DNA from 3 places in the Kitasatospora sp. NPDC051853 genome. Region 3 is predicted to be linked to each of the others. Evidence: riboswitches for the same ligand, from Rfam matches in the RefSeq annotation. Region 3 holds a riboswitch; each other region holds the start of a gene.
What was found. Region 3 has a riboswitch for cobalamin ahead of cobN (cobaltochelatase subunit CobN). Riboswitches for the same ligand answer to the same signal wherever they lie in the genome.
Positions count from the first base shown of each region.

Region 1: linked by a shared signal. The riboswitch ahead of ACIA8O_RS26635 (FecCD family ABC transporter permease) and the one ahead of cobN (cobaltochelatase subunit CobN) in region 3 are both predicted to bind cobalamin.
Region 2: linked by a shared signal. The riboswitch ahead of ACIA8O_RS07275 (prenyltransferase/squalene oxidase repeat-containing protein) and the one ahead of cobN (cobaltochelatase subunit CobN) in region 3 are both predicted to bind cobalamin.

Region 1 is NZ_JBITBY010000009.1:402,955-406,219, reverse strand. It holds gene ACIA8O_RS26640 (ABC transporter ATP-binding protein) at 1-507, opposite strand, end outside; gene ACIA8O_RS26635 (FecCD family ABC transporter permease) at 566-1,594, opposite strand; cobalamin riboswitch at 1,811-1,930, opposite strand; gene ACIA8O_RS26630 (SDR family oxidoreductase) at 2,085-2,999, shown strand; gene ACIA8O_RS26625 (acylphosphatase) at 3,030-3,265, shown strand, end outside.
Region 2 is NZ_JBITBY010000002.1:580,000-583,264, reverse strand. It holds gene ACIA8O_RS07275 (prenyltransferase/squalene oxidase repeat-containing protein) at 1-1,402, opposite strand, end outside; cobalamin riboswitch at 1,448-1,567, opposite strand; gene ACIA8O_RS07270 (aldehyde dehydrogenase) at 1,672-3,132, shown strand; gene ACIA8O_RS07265 (TetR family transcriptional regulator) at 3,148-3,265, opposite strand, start outside.
Region 3 is NZ_JBITBY010000007.1:27,215-30,479, forward strand. It holds gene cobN (cobaltochelatase subunit CobN) at 1-1,693, opposite strand, end outside; cobalamin riboswitch at 1,816-1,938, opposite strand; gene ACIA8O_RS20590 (cobalamin biosynthesis protein CobG) at 2,151-3,265, shown strand, end outside.

The DNA of each region.
Region 1 (3,265 bases), on a different contig from region 3:
GTCGTCGGGGCCGGGGGCCGCTGGGACCGACCGGCGATCGGGGGGTGGAGGAAGGAGCGGAGTTGGGGTGCGTGCATCGGCGGTGCCGACGAGGGAGTCCATGCGGAGCATCGGCGACTGAGGAGAAGCCGGCGAGGTGCGTGCCCCGGCGCCGCGACGCCACCCCCCGATCGCCGGTCGGTCCGAGCCCCGGCGGTGCGGCAGGCGGCCCATGCCGACCACCTCGGCGACGGTGAAGTCGAACTCGGCCACCGTCTCCTGCGGCAGCGCCCCCACCCGGCGGGCGCCCTCACGGGGCGTCAGCCCGTGCAGGTCCTCGCCGTCCAGCAGGACCGTGCCGCTGCTCGGGCGCAGCGCCCGGTAGACGGTGCGCAGCAGGGTGGACTTCCCGCTGCCGTTCGGCCCCACCAGCCCGATCACCTGCCCGCTCGCCGCCTTCAGGGTGGCCTCGTGCACCAGCCGCGCCCCGGCGATCTCCACCGAGACCGCGTCGATCTCGACCTTCACCGGTGGCCTCCCGCCGGGTCGTGGGCGGCCTGCGGCCCCGTCCGCTCCCGGGCCCCCATCAGCGGCCGCCGAAGCTGTAGGCGCGTCGCCGCATCAGCAGCAGGAAGCAGGGCACGCCGAGCACCGCCGTGATCACCCCGACCGGGAGTTCGGCGGGGGCGAGCAGCAGGCGGGAGACGATGTCGACCCAGACCAGCAGCACCGCGCCCAGCAGCGGAGCGACCGTCAGCACCCGCCGGTGGCCGGCCCCGACCAGCATCCGGGCCAGGTGCGGGACCATCAGCCCGACGAAGCCGATCGCCCCGCTGACCGCGACCACGGTGCCGGTGACGGCGGCGGTCACCAGGAAGAGCGCCCGCCGGAGCCGGGCGGCGTCCACGCCGAGGGCGGCGGCCGTCTCGTCGCCCATGGCCAGCGCGTCCAGGCTGCCGGCGGCGGCCAGCAGGTAGACCAGTCCGGCCAGCACGGTGGCCGCCGCGATCGGGACGGAGGCCCAGGTGGCGCCACCCAGGCTGCCGAGCAGCCACATCATCGCGGTGCGGGCGGCCTCGCCGCGTTCGGCGGAGAAGACCATCAGCGAGGTGACGGCGGAGAAGCCGTAGGCGAGGGCGGTGCCGGTGAGGACCAGGCGCAGCGGGGTGAGGCCGTGGGCGGTGCGGGCCACCGCGTAGACCAGGACCATGGCGGCCAGCGCCGAGCTGAAGGCGGAGAGCGAGAGCGCCCAGACGCCCAGCGAGGCGAAGGCGCCGAGCAGCAGCACCGCGTTGGCGCCGACGGCGGCGCCGGAGGAGATGCCGAGCACGAAGGGGTCGGCCAGCGCGTTGCGGACCATGGCCTGGACGGCGACGCCGACGGCGGAGAGCCCGGCGCCGACCACGGCGGCGAGCACCGCCCGGGGCAGCCGGATCTCCCAGACGATGGTGTAGCCGGCCACCTGGTCGGCGTCGATCCGCCCGCCGGTGAGCCCGGCCTGGAGGAAGTGGGCGACCTGACCGAGGCTCAGCCCCGAGGAGCCGAGGGCGACTCCGCAGACCAGCGAGGCCAGCAACGCGGCGCCGAGGCCGAGGGCCAGCGGGCCGGTGCGCAGCGGTGGCCGGGCGGGTGCCGGGCCGGGCCGGCTGGTGGTGCCGCCGGGAGGTCCGGTGACGGTGGTCGCGCTGCTCAACGGCTGGGCCTTCGGTCGGGCCCCGGGCGTACGGGGGCGCGAGCGGCCGTGCCCCGCGCGGCGGCGGACGGCGGGCGTCCGCGCGCTCCGGCGGGCGCGCCGTTCGGCATCCCCTCGCAGTCCGCGGCGAGTTCTCGGGAGGACCGCGCCGCCGGGGGCGATCGGACTCACGGACCGTCAAGGTCCGTTCCACCGTTGCGGGTCAGCGCCGGGTTCTCACCGGACTTCTCCCTCGGGACGCCCTGGCAGCATAGCAAGGCTCACCTCACCTGTAAGGGGCCCTTCCCTGTGGCACCCGGCACATCCGGCGGCGCGCTCCGCGCGTACCCGAACCCGTCGCACCCGATCGGTAGCGTTCGCGACGGGACGACCCGACGGGCCAAGACGGGCGAGGACGAGCGAAGGAGCGGCCGTGGCAGGGGAACTGACGGGACGGGTGGCCTTGGTGGCGGGAGCCACCCGGGGTGCCGGGCGGGGCATCGCGGTCCAGCTGGGCGCGGCCGGCGCCACCGTGTACTGCACCGGCCGCTCCACCCGGGGCCGCCGTTCGGAGTACGACCGGCCGGAGACGGTGGAGGAGACCGCCGAGCTGGTGGACGCGGCGGGCGGGCGCGGCGTCGCGGTGGTGACGGACCACCTGGTGCCGGAGCAGGTCGAGGCGCTGGTGCGGCGGATCGACGCCGAGCAGGGGCGGCTGGACGTGCTGGTGAACGACATCTGGGGCGCCGAGCACCTCTTCCAGTGGGACACCCCGGTCTGGGAGCACGACCTGACGAACGGTCTGCGGCTGCTGCGCCTCGCGGTGGAGACGCACGCCGTCACCAGCCACCACGCGCTGCCGCTTTTGCTGCGCTCCCCCGGCGGGCTGGTGGTGGAGATGACCGACGGCACCGCCGAGTACAACCGGGAGAACTACCGGATCAACCTCTTCTACGACCTGGCCAAGACCTCGGTGCTGCGGATGGCCTTCGCCCTCGGCCACGAGCTCGGGCCGCGCGGCGCCACGGCGGTGGCGCTCACCCCGGGCTGGATGCGCTCGGAGATCATGCTGGAGACCTTCGGCGTCACCGAGGCCACCTGGCGCGACGCTCTCGGGAAGGTCCCGCACTTCGCCATCTCGGAGACCCCGTCCTACGTCGGCCGCGCGGTGGCCGCCCTGGCCGCCGACCCGGACCGGGCCCGGTGGAACGGGCGGTCGCTCTCCAGCGGGCAGCTGGCCCGCGAGTACGGCTTCACCGACCTCGACGGCTCCCGCCCGGACGCCTGGCGTTACCTGGTCGAGGTGCAGGACCCGGGCCGCCCCGCCGACACCACCGGCTACCGCTGACCCGGCGCTCCGGCCGGGTACGGTGGGCGCATGAGCGACGACCGTGCCCGGCTGACCGCCCTCGTCCACGGACTCGTGCAGGGCGTCGGCTTCCGATGGTCCGTCAGGGAGCGGGCGGAGGCGATCGGCGGGCTGACCGGCTACGCCCGCAACCTCGCCGACGGCGGGGTCGAGGTGCTGGCCGACGGCGGCCGGGACGGCTGCCTGCGCCTGCTGGAGTGGCTGCGCGGCGGCGAAACCCCGGGGCGGGTGGACTCGGTGGCCGA
Region 2 (3,265 bases), on a different contig from region 3:
CGCCCTTGCCGGTGCCGTTCTCGGTCTTCGCGGCGGGCTTGGCCGCGCCGCCCGGGGTGTGGGTGCCGCGCTTGCGCTGGAGGCTGAGCAGCAGGCCGCCGCCGATGCCGATCAGCAGGCCGACGCCGATCAGCCAGAACGGGGAGAAGCCGCCGTTGTCGTCGGCCTCGGTGATGGAGGAGCCGGGGGCCTTGGTGCCCTTGGGGTACTCCGAGGCGGCGGCGCTGGCGGCGGCCGGCACCGACTTGGGCGCCGGGCCGGCGTCGATCAGCAGCTGGAGGATGTTGCTGCCGCCGAAGTTCAGCGGGTCGAGCTTGGCGGCCTGGGCGGTCAGCACCAGGGTGGCGGCGGCCGAGGCGTCGGTGCCGGAGGCGCCCTTGGCGGCCCAGGCGTAGCCGTTGCCGGCCAGCCAGTCGGCGGCGCTGGCGGCCTCCTTGGGGTGCCCGGCCTGGATCAGGCTGAGCGTGGCCCAGGCGGTGGCGGTGTAGTCGGGGGTGGGGGCGGCGCCGGGGGTGGTGAGCATCAGGTGCTGGCCGTTGGCGGCCAGCTGCTCGGCCAGGTGGGCGGAGACCGCCTCGGCGGAGGCGGCGCGCGGCACCGGGCCGGAGGTGGCGGCGGAGCAGTCCAGCGGCTTGGGGGCGGCGTCCACCCGGTTGGTGTTGGTGACCGGCAGCTTGCCGCCGGCCGCGGCCAGCGCGGCCTGGGCGCTGGCCAGCCCGTTCGGGGCGAGCGAGCCGTCCGGGGCGGGCTGGTAGGCGAAGGCGCCGCGCTGGCCGACGGGGGCGGCGCAGCCGAGCTGGAACAGGGCCAGGCCGTCGTAGGCGCTCTTGCCGTCCTTGGCCACGGTGGCCGGGTCGGCGCCGACGGTGAGCAGGGCGCTGACGGCCAGTCCGGTGGAGTTGGCGTCACCGGGGTTGCCCGGGTTGTAGGCCCAACTGCCGTCCGCGTTCTGGACCTTCTTCAGCCACTCGACGCCCCGGCTGACGGAGTTCTGGTGCCCGTCCAGCTTGCTCAGCGCCTGGACGGCCATGGCGGTGGCGTTGGTGTCCTCGGCCTTCGGGTCGCAGGCGCCGGTGGTCGCGGCGGCGGCGGAGGTGTCGGCCCGGAACGAGGGCCAGCCGCCGTCCGCGCACTGCTGGCCGGTGAGCCAGTTGACCGCCTCGTCGGCGGGCACCACGCCGGAGGCGGAGAGCGCGGTGAGGGCCAGCGACTGCCGCCACACGCCGTCGTAGGTGGGGTCGCCCTTGCCGTAGACCGCGGCGGGCGCGGTGACCGGGGAGGGGGAGGCCGACGGGGTGTCCGCGAGGGCGGGGGCGGCGGTGCCGACCAGCAGGGCGGCGGTGGCCAGGGCGGCGGCGCCCGCGCGGGCGGTGGTGAGCATGGCGGTGGGTGGACCTTTCACTGAGCGGTTGTACGGCGGTCCGGCCGGACCGCCCGTGGACCTCGACGTGGCCGCTCGCTCCCGGACGGGCATTTCGACTTTCACGGCTGCGGGTCAGTGCCGGAGTCCCACCGGCTTCCCCCGACGAGGAGCGGATGAAGTTGTACCAGCGGTTCAAGACTCTAACCTTCCGGCCGTCGCGCTCCGTACCGACACGGTCTGGACGCCGCCCCTCCCCACGGACTAGAACTGGTACCAGTTTTTCGGTCCGTCGGGTGGAGGAGTCGGGGATGACCGGGGTCGTGGAGCACGGCGAGCTGTTCATCGGGGGCGTCTGGAGCGCCCCCGCGGGGGACGCGGTGATCGAGGTGGTCTCCCCGCACACCGAGCAGGTGATCGGCCGGGTTCCGCACGCCGCCGAGGCGGACGTGGACCGCGCGGTGGCCGCCGCCCGCCGGGCCTTCGACGAGGGGCCCTGGCCCCGGCTGTCGCCGGCCGAGCGGATCGCGGTGGTGCGCCGGATCAAGGACGGCCTGGCCGCCCGGGCCCGGGAGCTGGCCGAGCTGATCACCTCCCAGAACGGCTCCCCGATCTCCTGGAGCGTGCCCGCGCAGGCCCACGGACCGGTGGCGATCTGGGACTCCTACATCAAGGTGGCCGAGGCGCACCCCTTCGAGGAGCTGCGGGCCGGGGCCTTCGGCCGGGCCCTGGTGCGCAGCGAGCCGGCCGGGGTGGTGGCGGCCGTGGTGCCGTGGAACGTGCCGCAGTTCGCCGCCGCCTCCAAGCTGGCGCCCGCCCTGCTGGCCGGCTGCACCGTGGTGCTCAAGCCCTCGCCGGAGACCCCGCTGGACGCGTACGTGCTGGCCGAGGTGGTCCGCGAGGCCGGGCTGCCGGAGGGCGTGCTGAGCATCCTGCCCGCCGACCGGGAGACCGGCGCGTACCTGGTCGGCCACCCCGGCGTGGACAAGGTCTCCTTCACCGGCTCGGTGGCCGCCGGGCGGCTGGTGATGGCCAGTGCCGCCCGCACCCTGAAGAAGGTCACCCTGGAGCTCGGCGGCAAGTCCGCCGCGATCGTGCTCCCCGACGCCGACCTGGACCGCACCGTCCGCTCCCTGGTCGCCTCCGCCTACCTCAACAACGGCCAGGCCTGCATCGCCCAGACCCGGATCCTGGCCCCCGCCCCCCACTACGAGGAACTGGCCGAACGCCTCACCGCCGCCGTCGCCGCCCTCCCGGTCGGCGACCCGCTCGACCCGGCCACCGCGGTCGGCCCGCTGGTGACGGCCCGTCAGCGGCAGCGCAGCCTCGACTACATCGCGCTGGCCCAGGCGGAGGGCGCCAAGCTGCTCACCGGCGGCGGGGTGCCGGCCGGTCTGGAGCGCGGCTGGTACGTCGAGCCGACGCTGTTCGGCGACGTGGACAACGCGAGCCGGATCGCCCAGGAGGAGGTCTTCGGGCCGGTGGTCTGCCTGACGCCCTACCAGGACGAGGAGCAGGCCGTCCGGCTGGCGAACGACTCCGAGTTCGGCCTCTCCGGCAGCGTCTGGACCGCCGACGTGGAACGCGGCCTGGACGTGGCCCGCCGGATCCGCACCGGCACCTACGCGGTCAACACCTTCAACCTCGACTGCGGCGTCCCCTTCGGCGGCTACAAGCAGTCCGGCGTCGGCCGCGAGTTCGGCCCCGAGGGCTTCGCCGAGTACCTGGAGACCAAGAGCATCGTGCTGCCCAGGGGGTACACCGCGCCCTGACGGGGGCTCGGGCCGTCAGAGCGTCAGCAGGCGGGCCGCGGTGTGCAGGTCGGCGCGGACCTCGGCGAGGGAGGTGCGGCCGGAGAGCCAGGCCAGCAGGGTGGCGTGCCAGGTGTGGGCGACCACGCGCAGG
Region 3 (3,265 bases):
CGCCCGGGTCGTTGACCAGGAAGGGGTAGACCAGCGGCAGGTTGCCGAGCACCGCGTCCGGCCCGCACTCGGCGGACAGCGCGGCGGTCTTGCCGGGCAGCCACTCCAGGTTGCCGTGCTTGCCGAGGTGGACCACGGCGTGGGCGCCGAAGCCGCCGTCGGCCTGCGCGGCCTCGATCCAGCGGTAGGCGGCCAGGTAGTGGTGGCTCGGCGGCAGGTCCGGGTCGTGGTAGATCGCGACCGGGTTCTCGCCGAAGCCGCGCGGCGGCTGGATCAGCACGAGGAGGTTGCCGGAGCGGATCGCGGCCAGCACGATGTCGCCGTCCGGGTTCTGCGAGTGGTCCACGTAGAGGTTGCCGGGGGCCGGGCCCCAGTGCTCCTCGACCTGCTCGCGCAGACCCTGCGGCAGCTCGGCGTACCAGCGGCGGTAGTCGGCGGCCGGGATGCGGACCGGGTTGCGGGCGAGCTGGTCCTCCGTCAGCCAGTCCTGGTCGTAGCCGCCGGCCGCGATCAGCGCGTGGATCAGCTCGTCGCCCTCGTGCCCGTCGCCGGTGAGGTCCAGGCCGGGGACGTCGGTGCCGATGTCCATGCCCTCGGCGCGCAGCCGGGCCATCAGCCGCATCGCCGAGGCCGGGGTGTCCAGGCCGACCGCGTTGCCCACCCGGGCGTGCTTGGTCGGGTACGCGGAGAGCACCAGGGCCAACCGCCGCTCGGCGGCCGGGACGTGACGCAGCCTCGCGTGGGCGACCGCGATGCCCGCCACCCGGGCGGCCCGCTCGGCGTCCGCCGCGTAGACGGTCAGGCCGTCCTGGTCCAGCTCCTTGAAGGAGAACGGCACGGTGATCAGGCGGCCGTCGAACTCCGGCACGGCGATCTGGGTCGCGGTGTCCAGCGGGGAGAGGCCGTCGTCGCTGGCCTCCCACTGCTCGCGGGACCAGGTCAGGCAGAGCGCCTGGAGGATCGGGCGGTCCAGCGCGGCCAGCGCGCCGGCGTCCCAGGCCTCCTCGTCGCCGCCGGCCTGCGCGTCGGCCGGGCGGGTGCCGCCGGCCGCCAGCACGGTGGTGACCAGCGCGTCGGCCTGCGCCAGCTCGGCCAGCAGCTCCGGCTCGGCGCCGCGCAGGGTCGCGCAGTAGATCGCCTTCGCCCGGGCGCCCGTGGCCTCGATCGCCTGGCAGAGGATCTCCACGAAGGCGGTGTTCCCGCTCATGTGGTGGGCGCGGTAGTAGAGCACCGTCACCAGCGGGCCGTCGTTGTCGGCCGCCTGACGCTCCAACGGGCCCCAGGCGGGCGCGGAGGCGGGCGCCGCGAAGCCGTGGCCGGTGAGCAGCACGGTGTCGGAGAGGAAGGCGCCGAGCTCGGCCAGGTTGGCCGGGCCGCCGTGCGCCAGGTAGGCGTGCGCCTCGGCGGCCAGGCCGGCGGGCACCGTGGAGAGCTCCATCAGCTGGGCGTCCGGGGCCTGTTCGCCCGTCAGCACCACCACCGGGCGCGGCCCGGCGAGCAGCGCGTCCAGGCCCTCCTGCCAGGCCCGGCGGCCGCCGAGCAGCCGGACGACGACCAGGTCGGTGCCCTCCAGCAGCGCGGGCAGGTCGTCCACCCCGAGCCGGGCCGGGTTCCCCAGCCGGTACGGGACCGGACCGTTCGAGGCGCGGGCGCTCAACAGGTCGGTGTCGGAGGTGGAGAGGAGCAGGATCATGCGGAGGCCCTCCCGGCCGTGACTTCACGCCGGGACGGCGGCGGGCACGAGGAGACGGCGGCGCGACGGAGCGCTGGTGTACGGCGCACGGGCACGGCGGAGCCTTCCTCGGGGTCCGCGCCCCGGGCTGGTGTGAGGACGGCAGGAGTTCCTGGCTCCCACGGCCGAACCGTGGTCACAGTGGCGGGACCGCACCGGATTCGCACCGGTTTCCTCCCCATAGCGCCGTCGCTGGCGTTGGCTGGGCTGTGCGCCCACCCGGGGAGCATCGTACGGGGTGCGCCCGGGTTGCGGACCAGGGTCCCGAAGGTCTGTCAGGTGATCACCGGTGCGGGCGGGGGAGGACGGGAGGGTGGACGGAGGGTCGGGTGGTCGGGGAGAGCGGGCCGTGCCGCCGGGGACGGAGGGTCGCGCGGACGTGACGCAGCGGACAGGAGCAAACCGGCGGAACGTGGGTATGCTCGCGGCCATGCCACCCACGCCGCCCGTCGCCGAGTCACGCCCCGGCGCGTCCGACCGCGACCGGGGCGGTGCCTCCGCAGCCGGGCGGGAGGCCGCCTCCGGGCCCGACCGCGACCGGGGTGACGCCTGCCCGGGAGCGCTGCGGCTGCACCGGGCCGACGACGGGGCGTTGGCCCGGGTCCGGCTTCCCGGCGGCCTGCTGACGGCCGCTCAGGCCCTCGCCCTGGCCGACGCGGCCGAGCGGCTCGGCGACGGGCGGCTGGAGCTGACCTCGCGCGGCAACGTCCAGCTGCGGGGCCTGGCCGAGGACGCCGGGGCCGAGCTCGGTGCCCTGCTGCGGGCTGCCGGGCTGCTGCCCTCCGAGACCCACGAGCGGGTCCGCAACGTCATCGCCTCGCCGCTCTCCGGGCTGGACGGGCTCGGCAGCGCCGACGTCCGGGCCTGGGCGCGGGAGTTGGACGCGCTGCTGTGCGCCAGCCCGCCGGCCGCCGGACTGGCCGGACTGTTCCTCTTCGTCCTGGACGACGGCCGCGGCGACGTGGCCTCCCTGGACGCCGATGTGACCTTGATCGCAACGCCCGGCGGCGGCGCGCTGCTGCGCCTCGGCCGGGCCGCCACCGCCCGCCGGGTCGCCCCCGGGACCGCTCCCGCCGCCGCGCTGGCCGCCGCCGAGGAGTTCCTGACGGCGGTACGAGCGGCTGGGGTGAAGGCCTGGTTCGTCCGGGAGGCCGCCCAGCTGCTCGACCCGGGCGCCGAGCCGCTGCCCGTCTTCGCGGGCGGCGCCCCCGAGTTGGGACCGTTCGGCGGCGGGGTCGTGGCCGGCACCCGCTTCGGCAGCGTGACCGCCGCCCAGTGGCGGGCGCTGGCCGGGGCCTGCGCCGGAGAGCTGCGGATCACCCCGTGGCGCAGCGTCGTACTCCCCGGGGCGACGGCGGTCGGCGAACTGGCCGCCGCCGGGCTGCGCCTGACGCCCGGTTCGCCCTGGGAGCTGGCCACCGCCTGCACCGGCGCGCCGGGCTGCGCCAAGTCGCTCGCGGACGTACGGGCGGACGCCGCCCGGGCGTTGGAGACCGCCGGGGTGCCCGGGCTGCCGGTGCACTGGTCCGGCTG